Regions from separate parts of the Bacillus sp. H1a genome, predicted to be linked through region 2. Evidence: a T-box and tRNA genes for the amino acid it is inferred to sense, from the RefSeq annotation. Region 2 holds a T-box; the other holds one or more tRNA genes.

Region 1 (12,480 bases), on a different contig from region 2:
AACTATCCTTAGTGAAGAAAGCAAAGATAAGATATTAAAAACCATGACGGAAGAGATAAATAAGAACAAGCAGAATAACAGAAGGCTATAGAGAAGATTTCCTCTTAACCACTTTTATATTATTAGAGCAGCTGGTAGGCTGCTCTTACGGTTTTATAATCGGTCTTTTCTCTGTGCATAAAAAAGGAGACTCCCTTATTAGGGGTCTCCTTTTTTATTAAAGGTTTATTCCATGTTCTAATGCTAATTTTTCGAGTAACGCTAATCTGTCTGCTTGACGCTTTTCTTCCATACCCTTTAGATGATCTATAACCACCCTATCTAACTCTTCCCAAAGATGCTTAATTTTCCCTGTAGGGTTTGGCATCTGACCTTTCAAGTAATAATATTTAAAGATGATATCATTGATATTTTTTTTGTTAGCTTCATATAATTCATTTGGGCTAACTACCCACTGATATCTTTCCCCTTTATCATCTAGCTTTAACGCATGTCGCATAGACGCAATTACTGGCAGATAGAAGCCTTTAGGAACATAAGGGCTTTTTTTCGTCAAATCCGTGAAAATTAAGGTTTCATCTGGTTTATTTTCTATACTTGTTAATGCTCTGTATTTATATTTACCTGGCCCTGGTGTTAGCGGTTTCCCTTCTGGACTATAACCATAATAGTTATAAGTAGCAGGTATATTTTCTTTTAAATAATCGTGAAACTCCAAAAGACCTACAAGCAAATGTTTAAATTCAGATATAAACTCCGTATCTGCTAGATAATGCTCTAAACACTTACTTGTTCCAGTATAACTTTGTCTTACAGCAGCGTCCGACAATTTAGGGTTAACAGCAGTTATTAAAGGTATAATATGCTTCTCACATTTTATATGCCCTAATTCATTCTGGGCATAAGCTATATGTTCACCATACCATTCATTAGATAAAACTTCTTTTATTGGATTAAGCTCTCCCCGATGGTCTGCTAAGGAAATCTGAGTAACTTGTGTTCTAGTATTTCTTGTTTCTGCCAATTTTTCCTTTAGCTCATGTCCGATATCACAAACTACCTCAAACTCTATGTGTTGTATATCTGCTTTTATATTTTCAGCATCCATTACCACATCTAGAGAATGCCCACCATCAATATATCCGTGAAGAGACGGATCTGCCAACACGATATCTATCATGTGAAGCCCTGTCTTCTTATCCTTATAAAAAACACACGACTCTGCTGATAATAAAACGCCACCATTTAAGGTGCTAAAGATATCATCCGTCTCTGTAGCTAATGTCGTTCTCATTGCTTTACTTGGTGTAGCTTTGTCATCTGGATCTCTTGGATTTACTTCATCCCAGTCTAAAAGCTCTTTAAATTTTCTTAGCGATAATATGTTTACATCCACTTTATAGCTAGTATACTGTTTACCTTTATAGGTTTTCACCTTTTTTTGTGGATCATTATTTTGATCCCTTACCAATGTTAGAGCGAGTCTACCCATTCCGAGTACCTCCTAAATAATATTTTTAGTTAAGATGTATTCCACATCACTAACTAGTATCATTCTAACAAATCAGAAAAACCTCTTCAATTAATTTAACTCCAAATTTTACAACTATTTTCTACAAATTAAAAAACTGTCTCGCATAGGCATTTGAGGCGACAGTTATCCTAGGGAATCCTCGTTATAATTTATCCATGGAGAGTCCACATCCAAAACTAATAAAAGTAGAATATTTTTAACTACTGTTATCGCTTGTTTTCCATATACGAAACCTGACTAAAAAAACGTGGAATAACTCCTCGTGTCGTATCAAAAACATATACAGTGACGTGTAGGTTAGGCTGCTATATCCTGTTCCTGTAGTAAAAGGACTGTAATATGTCGAAAGTATCCCCCACCATCATAAGTATCAAACCTACCTTTCTTGATATCACCCCTAATCATAATTGCTAGTTTATCTTTTACTCTAAAGCAGTCCATTATCTCGCTTTGTATTATCCCCTCCTTGCTTCTATTCTACATACACTTGTATAAACATCTTGGTCTAAAAAAGCTTTTCTTTACTCCAATACTTAATTCATGCTAACTGTGTAATGCGTTTTGTAATAAAAAATCCCCTCAAATACCGAGGAGATTTACCCATATACAAACAGTTAAGGCTAATATTTTGTGGTCACATTGTGGTCACGTAATTTACAATAACCATTGCTTTTTTAATAGAATTTCGTTTATATAAATCCATGAAAAAGCCTTTAAATCAATGTTGATCCCGTAGCTCAGCAGGGAGAGCGCCACCTTGACAGGGTGGAGGTCGTGAGTTCGAGCCTCTCCGGGGTCATACAGTACGGTAAAATGGCGTTCTATCAACGGGTAGAGCGCTATTTTTATGCGATGATTTACTCGTTGATTTAGCCGACAGGGTTGCGGTACACAGCCAAACTGTATGTCGGTATGGAAACCTCCTATTTCGTTAGTAACGGAAAGGTTTTTTGTTGTCTTCTAATCGTTTAAAAGGAAAACGTTTAAAGTAAACGCGCACTACTCGCCGTACCTTAAATGATTTACACTTTCTATTTACAACGTTCACTCCCGTAAAGGAAGCCGAAGGAGAAATTCTAAGAGTTACAAGACCACCAAACCGTTATGGCGTATACGAAGCTGAAGTTTCAGTAAATGGTGTACCTAAAACATTACCTTCAACATTTTTCCCGGATCATTGGGGTAGAACAGAGGTCCTCAAAGCCATTGAAGTAGCATATAATAATAAAGTTTACTCCGGAAGAGGGAATAGGTATATTGTTACCGCTCCAAATGGTATGAAGATTAGATTATTTATTGATTCAAACGGAAGAATCATTTCAGCATTTCCACTCTACTAATTTATAAAGGAGACATTATTTACTTATGAAATATACATATAGAATTTATGAAGGTTCCTTAAATACCCTAATGATTGAATTACCAGAAAAAATTTCTTTAGTTGCAGTTTTATTAGAAGATGATATTCATAGCAATCATGGTATACAGTATTTAGATAAAGTATTAAATAGGGAATTAGATTTTCTTGAGATAAGCGGAAATAGTTGTAACTTAGAAATACAAGCAGATTACACAAAAATTTTACACCGTTTTTATGAAGATGGAGAAAATACTTGTGAAATTGAAACTATTGAATTAAAAAACTTGATGTTAGTATGGTTAGCAGAGTATGAAAATCACTTGCGAAACCGTAACTCTAACTAGAGTAGGATATTTATTAAAGCCAACTCCTGACAAGGAGTCGGTTTTTCTTTGTTATTTCATGTAAACATACACATCACTAGCTGAAATCTAATACATGTTTCTTTTGAAATTTATCAGATTTACACATGATCTTATATTTTAAAGACAGTTCCCCCTAGACAATCATCAATTACTGCGTTACTGTCTTGAAAATGAAACTTATATTTTTCTGATGTATTTATTTTTAACTCTTCTAAGTTATTGATTATATCTAAAGAGTTGAAGATTCTTCTGAAAAAGTGCTCGTGTCCATCTTCTCCATAAGGTATTCCTTTGAAAAAATTTTCGTTATGTACTTTAAAACAGCCTATAACCGCTCCACCATGTAGGTTTTGTTCCTTGAATGTATGTATAAGTTGCTCAATAGATGAATCCTTCGTGTCTATTTTTTCAAAAGTTCCCGCTTTCCACCTCATGATATTCACTGCCCTCTATCAAAAAATTTCTCTTCACTTTATACTATAGTACTTGTTTTAACATCGGCCTGACTATTCTATATTCTTCACTATAAGGTTCTTTTACAACTAAAGGTGTTTTATCATCCTCTTCTTCTAAAATCATTGCGAACACTTCTGTTTTTTCTTGTAATATATTAGATTCACTATTTCCAGTAGGCTTTTCGCTTGTTTCAATTTTCTTTGTAACTTCGCCAAGCCTTTTCCCAATTTCTTCTGCTTTTGCAGGTTCATTCGTAACGTAGTATTCCTGATCCTCCCATACTAATATAGGTGGTACTTGTTCTCTCTTGTTACATACTATATAAGTAATACTAGCTACAAATAGTAAACATGTTAATAAAAAGAAGATAGTTTTTTTATTCATATACTATTCTCCTTATCTATCATTATATTGGATTATGTAATACACGATATAGTCAGTAAATAGTTCTTATGGTGATTTTTGGTTTTAACTTCAAAAAGAAAGACCTTACTAAATGTAAGGTCCCATTTTAAAATTCTATAATGACTTATTAATTAGAACGATTAATACGATGATCGCTATAAACATAAAGACTAAACAGCCAATTAATTTATAGAATCCTCTTTTCGTTAACGTCCCGCCTTGGACGTCTTTACGGATGAATAAGAATACCGCCAAAAATAAAATAAGCCCCATACCAAAAGCGTACATCATTTGCATTTGTTAATCTTCCTTTCTCTCTTACATCTTAATATCTTTTAGACAAAACAACAAATGAGATAAAGACTGTACTCATCGTTAGTGCCATTAATATGTTCAATAGTTCAGTTGCAGATAGTGTAATTACCTTTAAGTTTAAACCAATAGAGAAAAGAAGGTAATATGCCGTTAGTGCAAAAAAGGTGAAGAACATTCCTTTATAACGAATGAGTTTCATTCGCTCATCTTTTTCTTTAAATTGCGGGTGCAAGTAGCTTAAGCAAAAACACATGATCATCATCGCAAGTAATGGATAAGTTATAGCTGGTGGTGCAGAATGCGTCATTATACCTGTTAATATCATAAATCCACTCATAACTAGAAAAATAATTCCCATAATAACAAAGTACTTTTGTGAATAATTCATTCCTACTCCCCCTCTTCTTTCCCTTCATAAATAAATACATGTTCTATCGTTGTCTGAAATGCTTTTGCGATTTCAAATGCTAACGGAAGTGATGGATCATATTTCCCCTTTTCAATTGAGATAATGGTTTGTCTGGAAACCCCTAGCTTTTCAGCCAATTTTTCTTGAGATAGTCCTAATTTCTTTCTGTATTCGACCATTTTATTTTCCAAGGAAATTTCTCCCTCCTTCCTTATACCGAGTATATATGTAAAGGAACCTTTACGTCAAGGTTCCTTTACATTCATATAGATTATTTTGCTTTCTATTTATATAGAAGAAACTTTTCCAGTTTCAACACGTCTATTTTGCAACGAAACATGGAACAATGTATATATCCGTTACTATATCTCCTCCCCGCTTTTATAAAAATTTAATATCTCCATATTTGTTTTATCTTTTTAAACCATTTCATTCTTCTCTTTATTCAATGAAATGTGCTGTTGTTTTTACGGTGTTTTTCGCCATATTTATAGAAACTAACGGTTTATGAAGCATTTTTTATGTATAGCCACTTTTTTTGTAGAAATCCTTCATTTTCCTTTTAATATTTAACACTATCGAAATAAAGTTTATGCTAAATTCATAATTTTTTATTTTTTATACTATATTCCGTTATATTGTTGTATAATATCAATGAAAGCGCTTATTATTTCAATATACATAATTCGAACTCGTTTTTATTGAAACATTCTAACGATTATACCTATATTTAAATGCAACAATTATAGTTATTAATGTAGGTATACCAAATATATCCACCCCCTTTTTCTGTAAAATTACTTTATAACATGAAAGATTAACTTGGGTGATAAGTTATTGTGAATGTTTTTTTACAAAACAGATAAGTAATAGTGTTTGGTATTATGTAAATTATTGTAATAACATAAGAGTAAAGAAAACATTTACATTGATTATTGATTCATCAATTATTGAAAAGAGCAAAATGCACCTTTTTGTATAGGAAAAGGATTATATGCATTGGGAGGTTTAAACAAATGACGAGGAAGAATACAACGACAAACCCTTGGGCCAAGTTCCATGGTCCGAACCTTGGTTATGTTATTGAACAGTATGATCTTTACGTAACTGGAGCAGGTTCTGTTGATCCGGAATTACAAGAGCTTTTTGAAATTTTTGGAGCTCCTGCGTTCCAAGATGATGTCGTAACAGGGGACAACACAGCAACAAATTTTTCTCCTCAAAACACAGGAAACATTGAAAAAATTCTTAAGGTCGTTCAACTTGTTGAGCAGATTCGTTCTTTCGGGCATACGTTGGCTCACATTAATCCAATGGAAGATGCTGCAAATGGACAATCTCTTATCGAGAAAGCAATGAGCGAACTTAGCGATGCTGATTTGAAAGCGATTCCGGCTAAAACAGTATGGCAGGATGCACCAGAAGGTATTCACACTGCACTTGATGTAATTCATAGATTAAAAGACGTTTATACAAAATCTTTAGCTTATGAATTTTCACATATACAAGATAGTGAAGAACGCGCGTGGTTGCATCAAATGGTGGAATCAAATTCATTGCGTCAACCATTATCAAATAAAAAACGAACTGCTCTTTTAAAACGTTTAACAGCTGTTGAAGGTTTCGAGCAATTCTTGCATAAAACATTCGTTGGTCAAAAGCGTTTCTCTATCGAGGGCGTTGATATGCTTGTACCTGTATTAGATGAAATTGTTCGAGAAGGTGCTAAAGGTGGCGTAGAAGATGTCATGATTGGTATGGCTCACCGCGGTCGTCTAAGCGTACTTGCTCACGTATTAGAGAAACCATATAGTCACATGTTTGCTGAGTTCAAACATGCAAAAATAGAGGGCGTAAAGGCAAATGCTGGCTGGACTGGCGACGTGAAATACCATTTAGGTAGAGAACAAGTCGTTGGTAATGAAGAAGTTAGTACTCGTGTTACATTAGCAAATAACCCAAGTCATCTTGAGTTCGTTAACCCTGTTGTGGAAGGTTTCGCACGTGCAGCTCAAGAAAATCGTAAAAAATCTGGTCTTCCAGAACAAGATACTTCAAAATCATTCGTAATTTTAGTTCATGGTGATGCTGCATTCCCTGGTCAAGGTATTGTATCTGAAACATTGAACTTAAGCAGATTGAACGCATATCAAACTGGCGGAACGATCCATGTTATCGCAAATAATGCAGTCGGCTTTACGACTGATAGCTATGATTCTCGTTCTACGAAATATTCGAGTGACCTTGCAAAAGGATTCGACATTCCGATTGTTCACGTGAACGCTGATGATCCGGAAGCTTGTCTTGCTGCTGCTAACCTTGCGATTCAGTATCGTACGCTGTTCAAAAAAGACTTCTTAATCGATTTAATCGGTTACCGTCGCTACGGTCATAACGAAATGGATGATCCAGCAGTTACGCAGCCACAAGTGTACAAAAAGATTAAAAATCACCCAACTGTAAGAGCAATTTATGCAGATCAATTACAAGCTGCTGGTGTTCTGAATGCAGATGAGGTTGAAACAATTACTCAGTTTATACAAGAGCAATTAAAAGCTGAATACGCACAAGTGCCACCTGCTGATACGAGTGCTGCAACAATTCACGTTAAAGTTCCAGATGTTGTTGCAAGAGGCATCCAGCCGATTGACACTGGTGTTGAACTTGACTCACTTCGTGCAATTAATGAAGGTCTATTATCTTGGCCTGAAGGCTTTAACGTATATCCAAAAGTGAAGAAAATTCTTGAGCGCCGTAAAGATGCTCTTGAAGAGAACGGTAAAATTGAATGGGCACTTGCTGAGTCGTTAGCATTCGCTTCTATTTTACAAGAAGGTACGCCAATTCGTTTAACTGGTCAAGATTCACAGCGTGGTACATTCGCGCATCGTCATATCGTATTACACGATACTGATACAAATGAAACATATTCACCATTACATCGTTTACCAAATATCAATGCTTCATTCTCTGTTCATAACAGTCCGTTATCAGAGGCTGCTGTTGTTGGTTACGAATATGGTTATAACGTATTCGCTCCAGAAACTCTTGTTATGTGGGAAGCGCAATACGGTGACTTCTCAAATACTGCGCAAGCGTTATTTGATCAATATGTTTCAGCAGGAAGAGCAAAATGGGGTCAAAAATCAGGTTTAGTTCTTCTATTACCACACGGTTATGAAGGTCAAGGACCAGAGCATTCTAGTGCACGTCCAGAGCGTTTCTTACAATTAGCTGCTGAAAATAACTGGACAGTTGCAAACTTAACGAGTGCGGCACAATACTTCCATATCTTGCGTCGTCAAGCATCTATCTTAGGAACAGAAGCTGTTCGACCGTTAGTAATTATGACGCCGAAAAGTTTATTACGTCACCCACTTACACTTTCAACAGGCAGTGAGTTAAGTGAAGGACGTTTCCAACCTGCTTTAGAACAAGAAAACCTTGGTATGAAACCAAACAAAGTAAAACGTCTTGTTTTAAGCACAGGTAAAATGGCGATTGACTTAGCAGCAGAGATCGACAATGGTAAGCATGAGTACAGCTTAGATGAAGTTCATATGGTTCGTATCGAGCAGTTGTACCCATTCCCTGCTGAAAAAGTTCAATCTATTATTAAACGCTTTAAAAACTTAGAAGAAATCATTTGGGTTCAAGAAGAACCTCGTAATATGGGTGCATGGCATTACATGGCTCCAATTCTGTTCGAACTTGCTGGCGATAAAGTGAAAACAGGTTATATTGGACGCCCTGATCGTTCTAGTCCATCTGGTGGCGATCCATTCGCTCACAAAGCTGAGCAAGAACTAATCGTTGCGCACGCTTTAGACGTGAAGTACAACTTCCGTCAAGATAAACAAGAAATTGAAGTTTACAGCAACTGAAAGTAACAATGAATTTTTCAGGCTCTACTTGGGCAGATATTCTGCCCAAGTCGGGCTAACAAATGGAGATTACCGAAGATTAAAGAAGACAAAACACACCGTTAGGCAAATAAGGGGAGGACATTTAAAATGATCGAAATTAAAGTACCTGAGCTTGCAGAATCTATTTCAGAAGGAACTATTTCACAATGGCTTATCAACGTAGGCGACAAAGTTGAGAAAGGTGGCAGCGTTGTTGAGCTTGAGACTGACAAAGTCAATGTAGAAATCATTGCAGAAGATTCAGGTATTGTATCGAAGTTACTAGGCGAACCTGGAGATACAGTTGAAGTTGGTGCTACTATCGCAATTTTAGATGCTAATGGCGCAGCAGTTGCAGTAAGCACACCTGCTCCAGCTGCTGAGCAACCAAAACAAGAAACTACTGAAGCACCAAAAGCTGAAACGCAAAGTGCTGAACAAAATAAAGCTCTTCAAGGTTTACCAAATACAAATCGTCCTATCGCATCACCAGCTGCTCGCAAAATGGCTCGTGAATTAGGAATCGACTTAAACGATGTGCGTAGCACAGATCCACTTGGACGCGTGAGACCTCACGATGTACAAGCTCATGCTACAGCGCCAAAAGAAGCACCGGCTGCTCCAAAAAGTCCAGCTCCTGCTCCAGCTGTAAAAACTGAATTCGAAAAACCAGTTGAGCGCGTGAAAATGTCCCGCCGCCGTCAAACAATTGCAAAACGTCTTGTAGAAGTTCAACAAACATCTGCAATGTTAACAACATTTAACGAAGTTGATATGAGTGCAATCATGGAATTACGTAAAGAACGCAAAGATGCTTTCGAGAAAAAACATGATGTACGTCTTGGCTTTATGTCATTCTTCACAAAAGCAGTTGTTGCAGCATTAAAACAATTCCCATTATTAAATGCTGAAATTCAAGGCGACGAGCTTATCATTAAAAAATTCTATGATATCGGTATTGCAGTAGCAGCTCCAGATGGATTAGTTGTTCCAGTTGTACGCGATGCTAACCAATTAAACTTCGCTGAAATCGAAAGCGAAATTCGTGAATTGGGTAAAAAAGCACGTGATAACAAACTTTCATTAAAAGAATTACAAGGTGGTACGTTTACAATTACAAACGGTGGCGTGTTCGGTTCTCTAATGTCGACACCAATCCTAAACAGCCCACAAGTAGGTATTCTAGGAATGCATAAAATCCAAGTACGCCCAGTTGCAATCGATAACGAGCGTATGGAAAACCGTCCAATGATGTACCTTGCACTATCTTACGATCACCGTATTGTTGATGGTAAAGAAGCAGTTAGCTTCCTTGTTGCTGTTAAAGATATGCTTGAAGATCCAAAATCATTGTTATTAGAAGGTTGATAGACTAAGAGTCTATTAAAGGCTGTAGAATGAATCCATTCTACAGCCTTTTTTTATGCTCATAAGGGACAAATCGCACTACATAGACTAATAATGTATGCTTACAAAACATAAGGGGGATAAAAATGAGCACTCTTCCGACTCACACGAAACTCAAAACAAATAAAGATACTTTCTTCCTCCCCGATTCAAACGGGGGTGTCTATTTTCGAAATAACTCCAGTTCATTCCGTATGGATGGTGATGGAATTTATAATTGGATTGAGAAATTAATGCCTATGTTTAATGGTAATCACTCTTTAGAGGAATTGACGGCTGGTCTCCCTCTCCCCTATCAAAATCGAGTGTTTGAAATTGGAGAGATTTTATATGAAAATGGTTTCGTTCGTGATGTAAGCCAAGATGCTCCTCACGAATTAAACGATGCACTGCTCGACAGATATGCTTCGCAAATTGAATTTTTAGAAGCTGATTCCCATTCAGGTGCTTTAAAATTCCAAACGTACCGCACAGCAAATGTACTTATAATTGGTTCTGGGGATATGCTTACTTCCCTAGTTTCTTCTTTGCTTGAATCCGGCTTACCTACATTTCATTATCTTATTACAGATCGTGCCGAAACAAACTACGATCGAATTCATGAACTAATAGAACGTGCCTATGCAAATGATGATCATGTACTTATACAAGAAATAGATACTACAATCGATCGTCCTTTACATGAAGTATTCGAGCCTTTCGACTGGATTTTATACGTTTCTCAAAATGGAGATATTGAAAGTTTAAGAGCAATACATGCTATTTGTAGAGATGAAGGGAAAAATTTCATCCCTGCTATATGCTTATCAAGAATCGGTTTAGCTGGACCTGTCGTAACAGCAGAGCGTGAAGAATGCTGGGAATCAGCATGGCATCGGCTACATGAAGCTACTTTGCAGAATGAAAATCCACCAGAGCCTTTCTCACCAATTACAGGTGCAATGTTAGCAAATATTATCGTTTTTGAATTGTTTAAACATGTCGCTGACGATTCACATCGACAGAATAACCCGCAATTCTATTTATTAAACTTTGAAACACTTGAGGGAAAGTGGCATCCCTTTATAAAGCATCCTCTCGCAACTGATGAAAGCTTTACAATTGATACAGTGCAAAATCTTCATGAAAACCTTGCACATCGTTCCGAACAATTTGATTCAACTGAAATTTTCCGCTTTTTTGATACATTAACTTCTAGAGAAGCTGGTATATTCCATATGTGGGATGAACAAAATTTATATCAATTACCTTTATCACAGTGCTATATTCAAGTCGCAAATCCATTATCAGACGGACCTAGCACTCTCCTTCCTACTATAACTTGTGGTGGATTAACTCATAATGAAGCGCGCCGCGAAGCTGGTTTAACAGGGGTTGAAACATATGTAGAGGAAATCATTCATCGCCTTATTCCTGAACATAATGATATCGGTATTGGTGCTGGTGAAACGATGATAGAAGGTGTATACCGTGCACTACAAAAACATTTAAATAATAAATTGTGTGAACGGCAATCACATATGCTAGAAGAAATTACAGAACTAGATTTAACCGAAATACATGATAACCATTGTAGATTTTACTACAATGCTCTCTCTACAATTCATGAAACGCCTAAAGTTGGAGTGAGTGAGGAATTACTCGGTTTTCCTGTCGTTTGGGTCGGTATAAATGATAGATGGTATGGTGCAGCAAATATTAATATGACATTGGCACTAAGAAACGCTCTGCAACAAGCACTCCTTCATATTCAAAATGAAGAGGTTCCTTATAGAGCTAATATTTTGCCGGAATCATCCATTATTTTATGTAGTACTGATTCTTTTAGGGTAGAAATACAAGAAGTTCCAGGCGTACAGTCTTTACAGGTTGCCCTGCAAAATTTAGCAGAAAACAATTTTTATCCATTCGTTTTTGATTTAGCAATTGAGTCATTTCTAAAAGATAACTTAGATGGTGTATATGGGGTATTAATTGAGGAGGGTGAAAGCAAATGACTCAAAACATACTACTAATAGGAGATGGCCTACTCGCAGACTATGTACATGATCAATTGTGTAAACAATACTCCATCATCCGCCAACATACAATTACAGAAACTCTCCCTGAAAATATTCATCTCGCTCTTGTATTACATGATGGCTCTCCTTCTTCCGTTCATCATGATGCTGAACTTATCTTTCGCTCAAGTAACATTCCATGGCTTCGGGGGTTCACTTCATTTGGTGAAGGGATTATCGGCCCTTACATTCCCCCTCTTGCCACAGGATGTACCAACTGTGCTGATGGCCGTCGCTTTATAGCTGGCTTTGATCAACGAGAAA
Region 2 (12,480 bases):
TGAGCTAATCGTATACGGTACGAAAGCGAATGTAGGGAAAAAGCAAGAGCTTATAACTGCATTGAAATTAGGGAAAGTAAATATTATTACATTTACGAGCCCTTCAACTGTTGATAGTTTTGTTCATTTACTCGAGGGTACAAACTGGAGAGAATGGACAAAAAAATGTACAATTGCTTGTATAGGACCGATAACAGCAAAAGAGGCAAGGAGCTATTTTTCAGATGTTATCGTACCGGAAGAATACACAATAGAATCGTTAATACAATGCATTTGTGAATCTACTTTACATGCATAATCAAAATAAAAGAATGGGGATAGAAATCTATGAATTCTTTACAATTTAATCGTCATCGTCGTTTAAGACAAAGCGGGGGCATGCGTGCGCTTGTGCGTGAAACTTTTTTACATACAGAAGATTTTATTTACCCTATTTTTGTATTAGAAGGAGAAAATACTCGTAATGAAGTTCCTTCTATGCCAGGCGTATATCAAATCTCTTTAGATTTATTGCAAGCTGAAATGCAAGAAGTTGTTGATTTAGGTATTCGTTCTGTTATTGTATTTGGTTTACCTGCTGAAAAGGATGAAGTTGGATCATCAGCATATTGTGAGCATGGAATTGTACAGCTTGCAATTAAACAAATTAAAGATGAGTTCCCTGAGCTAGTAGTAGTTGCAGATACATGTTTATGCCAATTCACAAGCCATGGTCATTGCGGTGTTATTGAAGATGGCGTTATTTTAAATGATGAGTCTCTTGCAGTTCTTGCAAAAACAGCTGTAAGCCAAGCGAAAGCAGGAGCAGACATTATTGCTCCATCTAATATGATGGATGGATTTGTAACGGCAATTCGTCACGCGTTAGATGAAAATGGTTTTTCACACGTACCAGTTATGTCGTACGCTGTGAAATATTCATCAGCATTTTACGGACCGTTCCGTGATGCAGCACATGGTGCACCGCAGTTCGGTGATCGTAAAACATATCAAATGGACCCAGCAAATCGTATGGAAGCATTCCGTGAAGCAGAATCAGATGTAATGGAAGGGGCCGACTTCTTAATTGTAAAACCAGCTCTTTCTTACTTAGATATTGTTCGTGATGTGAAAAATAACTTTAACTTACCAGTCGTAGCTTACAATGTAAGTGGTGAATATTCTATGATTAAAGCAGCAGCACAAAATGGCTGGATTAACGAAAAAGAAGTTGTATTAGAGAAATTAATAAGCATGAAGCGCGCAGGAGCAGACTTAATTATTACGTATCATGCAAAAGATGCAGCAAGATGGTTACAAGAAGGAGGCGCTAAATAATGAAAAAATTTGATAAGTCGATTGCGGCGTTTGAAGAGGCACAAGACTTAATGCCTGGAGGCGTAAATAGCCCTGTTCGTGCTTTTAAGTCTGTTGGTATGAATCCGTTGTTTATGGAGCGTGGAAAAGGCTCTAAAGTATATGATATCGATGGTAATGAATACATCGATTACGTATTATCGTGGGGACCTTTAATTCATGGTCATGCGAACGATCGTGTTGTTGAGGCTTTAAAAGCTGTTGCTGAAAAAGGAACAAGCTTTGGTGCACCAACAGAAATTGAAAATAAACTAGCAAAACTTGTTATTGAGCGCGTGCCATCGATTGAGATTGTACGTATGGTTAACTCTGGAACAGAGGCGACAATGAGTGCGCTACGTTTAGCACGTGGTTATACAGGGCGTAACAAAATTTTGAAATTCATTGGTTGTTATCACGGTCATGGTGATTCTTTATTAATTAAAGCAGGTTCGGGTGTAGCGACGTTAGGTTTACCAGATAGCCCTGGTGTACCAGAAGGTGTAGCGAAAAATACGATTACAGTAGCGTATAACGATTTAGAAAGTGTAAAATATGCTTTCGAACAATTCGGTGATGACATCGCTTGTGTAATTGTAGAACCAGTGGCAGGGAATATGGGGGTTGTTCCTCCGCAACCAGGATTTTTAGAAGGACTTCGTGAAGTGACAGAGCAAAACGGTTCACTGCTTATTTTTGATGAAGTAATGACAGGATTCCGCGTTGCTTACAACTGTGGACAAGGTTACTACGGCGTAACACCTGATTTAACTTGTTTAGGTAAAGTAATCGGTGGTGGTTTACCGGTAGGAGCATACGGTGGTAAAGCAGAAATTATGCGTCAGGTTGCGCCAAGCGGGCCGATTTACCAAGCGGGTACATTATCAGGTAATCCACTTGCAATGGCAGCAGGTTATGAAACGTTAGTACAGTTAACACCAGAATCGTACGTGGAATTTGAGCGTAAAGCAGAAATGTTAGAGGCTGGATTACGTAAAGCGGCTGAAAAACATGGCATTCCTCATCATATTAACCGCGCAGGCTCTATGATTGGTATTTTCTTTACAGATGAGCCTGTAATCAATTACGATGCAGCAAAATCTTCGAATTTAGAATTCTTTGCAGCTTACTATCGTGAAATGGTAGAACAAGGTGTATTTTTACCACCTTCTCAATTTGAAGGTTTATTCTTATCGACAGCACATAGTGATGCAGATATTGAAGCGACAATTGCGGCGGCTGAAATTGCAATGTCAAAATTAAAAGCATAATTTCTTAGAGAAAATCGCTCTCCATAAGGGGAGCGATTTTTTTTATTCATAAAGTGGCCTTCAGAAACATAAATCTGTAATGACATATAGTTTGGGAGGGGGAAAAGAAGTGGCAACAGATCATTCATTACGATTTTCGTTAAAAGAATCTGTTTGGTTCCAAAAAGGACAGGAAGTCGAAGAACTTTTGTCAATTTCGTTAGATCCAGACGTTGAGATAGAGGAGCTTGATCATGAAGTTATCGTGAGAGGGCAATTAGATTTAACGGGAGAGTACGTTGCAAGGCAAGATGATTCAGCTTATTCATTAAGGGAACTATCACCAGCAAAGGCAATTGATTATGTAGAAACAAGGGAAGACGGGGTTAATGAGCTTGTCCATTCCTTTCCACTCGAAATATCAATTCCAAGAAATCGAGTAAAAGTAATTGAAGAGTTATATGTATCAATCGAGGAATTTGATTATGAGTTAAAGGAACATGGTTGCTTACAACTATTAGCGGATATATCCATTTCGGGTTTATGTGATGAAGAGAGAGAAGAGTATGAAGAGGAAGAACCGGTGTATGCCGAGATGGAGGAAGTTGAAGCCGAGGAAACTTCAGTTATAGAGGACGAAAACAGACCAGCGCAGCTTGAAGAAGTATCAGCTTATAAAGAATCAGATGGATGGGAAGATTACGCATTTGAACCGTTCCAGCTAGAAGAAAGAAAAGAGCAGGAAATAGAAGAAGAGGAAGTCGAAGAGTTTGAGAATGTGGAGCGTGAAGAGGAGCAAGAAAAAGCGCCACAGTTTGAATTGTTCGGAAGAAAAGATTTTAAGAAAGAGAAAGCGAAAAAGCAGGAAGCGCAAGAGGAAGAAGCTTACTCGCAGCGAGATGAAAACGCACTTTATTTAACGAAAATATTTACGAAAGAACCAGAAGAAGAATTTACGAAGTTAAGAATGTATTTCGTACAAGAAGGAGATACAATTGAATCAGTTGCAGAACGTTACGAAACGTCTGTACAAAACCTATACCGTATAAATCAAACAGAAGATATATATTTAACTACAGGGCAAATTATATATATTCCTGTTTCAAAAGCAAAGGTGAAATAAGTGAGTGAGTGTTTTCACTCACCTCTTTTCTTTTCCTAGAAGCTATGTTTTGAATAAGAAAGGGTTATTCGTATGGATATTGAATTACGAAATCGCTATGAACCCATTGTGAGGCAATATAGATTGGACACTCAGCATATGGAAGAGCACGGAAGTGTAATGAAAATTTATACGAATCAAGGTCCGTATGCGTTAAAGAGAATACAAGATAGAAAATTAGAGCGGAATAACTTTTTGCATCACATTCAATACTTGAAGGAGAAAGGTTTTTCGAATTATGTACCTATATATCATGCGACGGACGGGAACTATATTTTAAGTGATGGGACGTATAGTTATTATTTAATGCCTTGGTTAGAACGTGTAGAAGGAAACGGCGAGGATAATGATCAATATCATAAAATGTTCCAGACACTTGGAATGTTGCATCAAAAAACGGTGAAAGAGGAGACTTATACAGAAGAAGATTTAGAAAAGCATTATACGAATATATCGGATCGCTGGGAAAATGATGGTGAGATGTTAGAAGAGTTTCTTGTAGAATCTGAAGCGAAGTGGTATATGTCTCCATTTGAATTACAATATTGTACGTATTATCACCATGTTATGAGAGCACGTGAGTTCGCAACGAAACAATTAAATGAATGGCATGATGCAATGAAAGAAAAGGAAAAAACACGTATTACCTTCGTTCACGGAAATGTATCGCTTAACCATTTTTTATTTGATTATGAACGAAACGGTTATTTTATTAGTTTAGAAAAATCACAGTTTGCCACACCCGTACAAGATATCGTTAGCTTTTATTCAAGATCTTTGAACACATATCCAATTGCACGGAGTGACCGCTTTGAATGGTATCAAATGTATCAAAAAAATTTTCCGTTTACGAAAGAGGAGCAACTTCTTATGTTTGCGTATATGACGTACCCATCGCATTTTATTCGGCAAATTGAGTCTTATACGAAAAGAAGACAGAGTCGTAATGAAGAAAATGAGCTCCGCGGAGTGAAAAGCCTGCAACAATCGCATTGGCTCGTTAGCAATACAGAATATTTCCTTTCACAATTACAAGCTGCCCAGCAAGGGAACGGATAAAGAAGATAAGTAGGGAGTTCTTTGCTTGTCTTTTTTGTGAGATAAAAGTCGTAGTCTCAAATTTATCTTGACGAATAAGGTTTCGTTTTTTACACTATTGTATATAATAATTAACAATCATATAAATGCATTGAAGGGGAAGAGTATAACATGAAACGTCTTCAGAGAGGGGAATCATTAGCTGGGAGATTCTCTAGATAGTTATGTTAGAAGGTAGCCCTGGAGCATCTTTTCTGAACGGAATGATTCTCATTAGGAAAAGACGGATTTGTCCGTTATCAAATTAAGAGTATAAGCAAATTCTGAATTTGTTTGTAAATAAAGGTGGTACCGCGATGTCCCTCGTCCTTTTTTGGATGAGGGACATTTTTTATTTTAAGGAGGGAAAATAATGTCAAACACGGAAAAGAATTTACCAACTAAATATGATCATATGTCCGTTGAAGAAGGCCTTTATCAATGGTGGCTTGAAGGCAAATATTTCGAAGCAACAGGAGATGAAAAGAAACAACCTTATACAATCGTAATCCCACCGCCAAACGTAACTGGTAAGTTGCACTTAGGTCATGCTTGGGATACGACGCTTCAAGATATTTTAACTCGTACAAAGCGTATGCAAGGTTACGATGTATTATGGCTTCCAGGAATGGACCATGCTGGTATCGCAACACAAGCGAAAGTAGAAGGAAAACTTCGTGAAGAAGGTATTTCACGTTACGATCTTGGCCGTGAGAAGTTCCTTGAAAAAGCTTGGGAATGGAAAGAAGAGTACGCTTCTCACATTCGTCAACAATGGGGGAAAGTTGGTTTAGGACTAGACTATTCTCGCGAACGTTTCACATTAGATGAAGGTTTATCTGATGCGGTTAATAAAGTATTCGTTCAATTATACGAAAAAGGCTTAATTTACCGCGGTGAATATATTATCAACTGGGACCCAGCAACACGCACGGCTCTTTCTGATATTGAAGTAATTCATAAAGAAGTTCAAGGTGCGTTCTACCATATGAACTATCCGTTAACAGATGGTTCTGGTCACATTCGTCTTGCAACAACTCGTCCAGAAACGATGCTTGGTGATACAGCAGTAGCAGTACATCCAGAAGATGATCGTTACAAACATTTAATCGGAAAAACAGTTACACTTCCAATCGTAGGCCGTGAGATTCCGATTATTGCTGATGAATACGTAGAAAAAGACTTCGGAACAGGCGTTGTAAAAATTACACCAGCTCATGACCCGAATGACTTTGAAGTAGGTAACCGTCATGACTTACCACGTATTTTAGTAATGAACGAAGATGGAACGATGAACGAAAAAGCCGGTAAGTACAACGGTATGGATCGTTTCGAATGCCGTAAAGAGTTAGTAAAAGACTTACAAGAAGCTGGCGTATTAGTAGAAATCGAGCCTCATATGCACTCAGTAGGTCATAGTGAGCGTAGCGGTGCAGTTGTTGAGCCTTACTTATCAACACAATGGTTCGTAAAAATGGCTCCACTTGCAGAAAAAGCGGTAGAACTTCAACAAAAAGAAGAAGAAAAAGTAACGTTCGTACCAGAACGTTTTGAAAACACATACTTACGCTGGATGGAAAACATTCATGACTGGTGTATTTCTCGTCAATTATGGTGGGGACACCGCATTCCAGCTTGGTATCATAAAGAAACTGGTGAAGTATACGTAGGTACAGAAGCGCCAGCAGATATTGAAAACTGGAATCAAGATAATGACGTACTTGATACATGGTTTAGTTCAGCATTATGGCCGTTCTCAACACTTGGTTGGCCAAATGAAGATGCAGCAGACTTTAAACGTTACTATTCAACAGATGCTTTAGTAACTGGTTATGACATTATCTTCTTCTGGGTATCTCGTATGATTTTCCAAGGTTTAGAGTTTACAGGCGAGCGTCCATTTAAAGATGTATTAATTCACGGTTTAGTTCGTGATGAGCAAGGACGTAAAATGAGTAAATCTCTTGGTAACGGTATTGACCCGATGGATGTTATCGAGAAGTACGGTGCAGATGCAATGCGTTACTTCCTATCAACAGGAAGTGCACCAGGCCAAGATTTACGTTTCAGCATGGAAAAAGTAGAATCTACTTGGAACTTCATTAATAAAATTTGGAACGCATCACGTTTCGTATTAATGAACATGGATGATATGAAGTATGAAGAAATCGATTTAACTGGTGAAAAATCAGTTGCTGATAAGTGGATTTTAACTCGCTTAAATGAAACGATTGAAAGTGTAACACGTAACATGGATAAATATGAGTTCGGTGAAGCTGGTCGTTCATTATACAACTTCATTTGGGATGATTTCTGTGACTGGTACATCGAAATGGCGAAGCTTCCACTATACGGTGAAGATGAAGCGGCTAAGAAAACAACGCGTTCTATTTTAGCTTACGTACTAGACCAAACGATGCGTCTATTACACCCATTCATGCCATTTGTAACAGAGAAAATTTGGCAACACTTACCACATGAAGGTGAGTCTATTACAGTAGCTGCATGGCCAACAGTTCGCGAAGATTTACAAGATAAAGAGGCGGCAGCAGAAATGCACCTTCTAGTTGATATCATTCGCTCTGTTCGTAACATCCGTGCAGAAGTAAATACGCCAATGAGTAAAAAAGTTCAAATGCAAATTAAAGCAAAAGACGAGGCGGTACTAGCTCAACTTACGAAAAACAGCTCTTACATTGAGCGTTTCTGTAATCCAAGTGAATTAACAATTAAAACTGATTTACAAGCGCCAGAAAAAGCGATGACTGCAATCGTATCAGGTGCAGAGTTATTCTTACCGTTAGCTGATCTTATCAATCTTGATGAAGAGAAAGCGCGTCTTGAAAAAGAACTTGAGAAGTTCGATAAAGAAGTAGAACGTGTACAGAAGAAACTTTTAAACCAAGGATTCGTAGCGAAAGCTCCTGCAGCAGTTATTGACGGAGAGCGTGCGAAAGAGCAAGATTATCTAGAAAAACGTGAAGCGGTTCGTCAACGTCTAGCTGACCTAGAGAAATAAAAATGTTTTTCAGAGACTCACTATATTGGTGAGTCTCTTTTCTTTGCGTATAATAGAATTATGAAGGTTGTCTTTTGAAAGGGGAATAACATACGTGATACATACATACGAAGAAGCGATAGGATGGATTCATAGCCGATTGAAGTTTGGTATTAAACCAGGATTAGAAAGAATGAGATGGATGCTAGAAGAGCTCGGAAATCCAGAGCGTCACATAAAATGTGTTCATCTTGCTGGCACAAATGGAAAAGGTTCAACTTTAACATATATGCGCTACATGTTAGAAGGTGCAAAATATAAGGTAGGAACGTTTACATCTCCTTATATAGAAACATTTAATGAACGTATAAGTGTAAACGGCACACCGATTGCAGATGAAGAGATTGCGGAACTTGTAAATATGGTAAAGCCAGTCGTTGAAAAATTAGATGAGACGGACTTAGGGGAAGCGACAGAGTTTGAAATTATTACAGTAATGGCAATTTGTTATTTCGGTAAAGTTAATTTCTGTGATGTTGTTTTATTTGAAACGGGACTTGGGGGAAGATTTGATTCTACAAATGTTATTCATCCTGTTCTCACGATTATTACGAATATCGGTCACGATCATATGCATATTTTAGGAAATACACTAGGAGAAATTGCATATGAAAAAGCAGGGATTATTAAGTCTGGTGTACCGGTTATTACTGGTGTGCAAGATGAAGAAGCGTTGCAAGTAATTCAAAGAGTTGCGAAGGAAAATCATGCAAACGTATATGAACTTGGCAAACAGTTTACATCACTACATAAACATTCTAATGAAGATGGGGAACATTTTGATTTTTCTTGTCCATTCGCCTCATTTGAAGATGTTCGGATTTCAATGAAAGGGAGTCATCAAGTAGGAAATGTTGCAGTAGCGCTTATGGCAGTGATGTATTTAAGGACATATTTATCATTTTTAATTAATGAAGAGGAAATGAAAGCTGGATTACAAGAAGCGTACTGGATTGGTCGATTTGAAAAGTTACAAAGTAATCCGGACGTTATTATTGATGGTGCTCATAATCCGGAAGGTATTGAAAGTCTTGTGAAAACCGTATCGTCACATTACAAAGATAAAAATGTAATAGTTTTATTTACTGCTCTTGGTGACAAACAATTGCATAACATGGTAGGACAATTAGAAACAATTGCAGATGAAATTATTTTTACAACATTCGCTTTTGATCGTGCCATTTCTGCTGACAAACTTGCATCGTATTCACAAAAAGAATCAAAATTAATTTTTGAGGATTGGAAAGAGGCAATTGATACGAAGATTGAAATGATAGGAGAAAATGATGTCTTCATTATAACAGGTTCTCTATATTTCATTTCTGAAGTTCGAAAATATATTCGCAAGAAAAACTAGATAGTATTTGCTATCTAGTTTTTTGTTCTACAAATGAAGTCAAATGCATACATATAAGATAATTATATAGGGTAATTTGGCGAATTCCTCTGACAAATATCTCGTTTTTTTGTGAAATGAATATGATATGATGCGGACAACGATAAGAGGTGAGGTGTGAGTGTATGGACAAGCAATCACGAACAATCTCGGTGAAAGTAAATGGAACAGAAGCGAAGTATGAGGAAAAGAAGAAAGATGAGTTTGAATGGATGGTAGTAGAAAGTGAAAGACCGCAAAATGTCGTGCCGTTTCAAAAAGCGAAGGCAGCGCATATGGGAAAATACCGAAAGAAATGGAGTAATACACTAATCGTAATAGTTGCAACTGCAATTATTATTGGTACGGCATTTGGAATGGGGATGCTTCATTTGCTAACGGGACAAGGGACAACAGGAGAAAGTACGGCAACAACTTCGAAGCAGATGGGGAATGAGGAAAAAAAGGTGGGCGGAACGACAGAACCAACAGCAGAACCAAGAGATGAAAAACAAAAAGCGCAGGTAGGTGCTTCATTAGAACCAATGAAATTATTTTTTGTTCAAGGAGGGCTTTATTCTTCTGAAGAAAAGGGACAGGCCGCTCTTGAAGAGTGGAAAAGTAATGGAGGTATTGCTGCTTTGAAACCAAGTGGTGATAAGTATGCGCTAGTTGTTGGAGTTGCGAGTGATGAACAGGTAGTTAATCAATTAATAGATCAGTATAAGCAAGATGGCGTTTCAGTTTTGAAAAAGAATTGGGATATTACAGATAAAGCATTACTCAAAAATGATAAAGAAGTAGGTGGGTTTTTAGCAAAAGTGCAGCCATTATATACTCATTTAACAAAATATGTGTCCACCGTACAAACTAGTGGAAAGAGTAATTCAAAAGATGTAGAGGCGATTGAAAAAGAATGGCAAGCCATTGAAAAGGAAGGGAAGAGTATGAAGCGTGAAGATGCGAAGAAGCTTTATACGTATACATCTGTGGCTATGCAAACGATTAAGGAAGGAAAGAGCGATAAGGAATCTGTAGCTAAATTAAATCAAGTTATTATTGATGGATTACTTTCGTACGAAAAAATGGTTTCACAAAAAGGAAAATAATAAGATAATGAGATGAAGGAGAAAGAAGTATGTATACTTCTTTCTTTTCTTTTGAATTTAGAGCAAAGTGCTTTCTTTATGGCAGAATATAATCGTATTTAAAAAGAATCATTATTTTGTTTAGAGAAAATGATATTTCTATAATTTGTGGGGAAACTATTCCTTTGATACGATTGATTTGAATTGTTCTGCTGCATATGAGAAAGGAAGGAGAAAATATGAGAAAAATTATTTTAGCTTCAGGATCACCCCGGAGGAAGGAATTACTTGAATTAGCTGATGTGCCATTTGAAATTGTTGTTAGTGAAGTAGAAGAGACGATTGGTGCATATTCATCACCTTCTGATATTGTTATGTCGCTTGCTTTGCAAAAAGCATCTGCCGTGGCGGAAAATCATAGTGATCACGTTGTACTAGGTGCAGATACAATTGTTACATATGATTCACGTATTCTTGGAAAGCCGTCTAATGAGGCTGAGGCGAAAGAAATGTTACGATTATTATCGGGGAAAACACATGAAGTATACACAGGTGTTGCAATTATATCAAAAGAGAAAACGGTAACTTTTTATGAACGTACAGAAGTAACATTTTGGGAATTAACAGAAGAGGAAATTGACGTATACGTTGCATCGAAGGAACCACTTGATAAAGCAGGAAGCTATGGGATTCAAGGCAAAGGGGCTATTTTTGTTCAACATATTCAAGGGGACTACTACAGTGTAGTTGGACTGCCAATTGCGCGTCTTGTTCGTGAATTAAAACAGTTTGATAGCGATGTAACCCATGCGTAAAATTGCATGGGGTTTTCTTTGGGAGAAATCGTAAAAAAGGGGTGGAAAGATGAACGGTATTCGTGATGTTGTGAAAGAGGAACAGCCACGGGAGCGTTTATTGCTAGAAGGAGCTGGAAGTTTATCAAATCGAGAGCTTCTTGCGGTTTTACTCAGAACAGGTTCTAAAGAAGAGACAGTTTTAGCATTATCAGATAAAATTTTACATCATTTTGATGGTTTACGAATGTTGAAAGATGCAACGTTAGAAGAGCTGATGAGCATTCATGGTGTTGGGATTGCAAAAGCGTCGCAGCTTATGTCTGCTTTTGAATTAGGTAGAAGAATGGTGCGTTTAGAATATCAAAATAGATATAGTATTCGAAGTCCAGAAGATTGTGCGAGCTATATGATGGAAGAAATGCGTTTTTTACAACAGGAGCATTTTGTTTGTTTATATTTGAATACGAAAAATCAAGTTATACATAGACAAACGATTTTTATCGGAAGTTTAAATACGTCGATTGTGCACCCAAGGGAAGTTTTTAAAGAAGCGTTCCGTCGTGCAGCAGCCTCTATTATATGTCTTCATAACCATCCCTCAGGAGATCCGGCGCCGAGCCGTGAAGATATTGAAGTTACAAAACGATTAGTAGAATGTGGTCGAATTATCGGAATTGAAGTGCTTGATCATATCATAATAGGTGACCATAAATTCGTGAGTTTAAAGGAAAAAGGTCATATTTAAGACTATTCTTTTTACTTATTTTGTTTTATAATGTGATTTATGAGTTTTTTGTAGAAAATTATCTATAAAAAGGATACAAATATAAAAAACGTACTGTTTTTATAAATATAAAGTAAGAAAAATGAGTCCGTGAAAATAAGAAGGGAAGATAGATGATATGTTTGGATTTGGTGGATTTACTCGCGATCTTGGAATAGATTTAGGAACAGCGAACACGCTTGTATATGTGAAAGGAAAAGGTGTAGTTTTACGTGAACCTTCAGTAGTAGCATTACAAACTGATACGAAACAAATCGTTGCGGTAGGTAGCGATGCAAAACAAATGATTGGTCGTACACCAGGAAACGTAGTGGCACTTCGTCCTATGAAAGACGGTGTAATTGCTGATTACGAAACAACAGCAACAATGATGAAATATTATATTCAACAAGCTCAAAAATCAAATGGATTCTTCTCACGTAAACCATATGTAATGGTATGTGTACCATCTGGTATTACAGCTGTAGAAAGACGTGCAGTAATCGATGCGACTCGTCAAGCAGGTGCTCGTGATGCATATCCAATTGAAGAGCCATTTGCAGCAGCTATTGGTG

Evidence for each region. A T-box is a leader RNA that pairs with one kind of tRNA and senses whether it is charged. The one in region 2 lies ahead of U860_RS0104065 (valine--tRNA ligase), so its partner is inferred to be a tRNA-Val.
Region 1: it encodes a tRNA-Val, which carries the amino acid that the T-box ahead of U860_RS0104065 (valine--tRNA ligase) is inferred to sense. The anticodon was not compared.

What each region holds. Positions count from the first base shown of each region.
Region 1 covers NZ_AYMH01000030.1:57,597-70,076, reverse strand. Annotated here, with positions in the region: gene U860_RS0115085 (hypothetical protein) at 1-91, shown strand, start outside; gene U860_RS0115080 (AIPR family protein) at 218-1,492, opposite strand; tRNA gene U860_RS0115070 (tRNA-Val) at 2,261-2,333, shown strand; partial or broken gene U860_RS33395 (EndoU domain-containing protein) at 2,605-2,874, shown strand; gene U860_RS0115065 (hypothetical protein) at 2,900-3,238, shown strand; partial or broken gene U860_RS0115060 (hypothetical protein) at 3,421-3,693, opposite strand; gene U860_RS0115055 (hypothetical protein) at 3,737-4,099, opposite strand; gene U860_RS0115050 (DUF3976 domain-containing protein) at 4,235-4,417, opposite strand; gene U860_RS0115045 (hypothetical protein) at 4,446-4,823, opposite strand; gene U860_RS0115040 (helix-turn-helix transcriptional regulator) at 4,826-5,035, opposite strand; gene odhA (2-oxoglutarate dehydrogenase E1 component) at 5,861-8,728, shown strand; gene odhB (2-oxoglutarate dehydrogenase complex dihydrolipoyllysine-residue succinyltransferase) at 8,858-10,117, shown strand; gene U860_RS0115025 (putative thiazole-containing bacteriocin maturation protein) at 10,243-12,153, shown strand; gene U860_RS0115020 (TOMM precursor leader peptide-binding protein) at 12,150-12,480, shown strand, end outside.
Region 2 covers NZ_AYMH01000010.1:24,681-37,160, reverse strand. Annotated here, with positions in the region: gene hemD (uroporphyrinogen-III synthase) at 1-298, shown strand, start outside; gene hemB (porphobilinogen synthase) at 328-1,317, shown strand; gene hemL (glutamate-1-semialdehyde 2,1-aminomutase) at 1,317-2,606, shown strand; gene spoVID (stage VI sporulation protein D) at 2,686-3,708, shown strand; gene ysxE (spore coat protein YsxE) at 3,781-4,806, shown strand; T-box leader at 4,928-5,159, shown strand; gene U860_RS0104065 (valine--tRNA ligase) at 5,198-7,843, shown strand; gene U860_RS0104060 (folylpolyglutamate synthase/dihydrofolate synthase family protein) at 7,938-9,239, shown strand; gene U860_RS0104055 (hypothetical protein) at 9,404-10,366, shown strand; gene U860_RS0104050 (nucleoside triphosphate pyrophosphatase) at 10,585-11,160, shown strand; gene radC (DNA repair protein RadC) at 11,210-11,887, shown strand; gene mreB (cell shape-determining protein MreB) at 12,045-12,480, shown strand, end outside.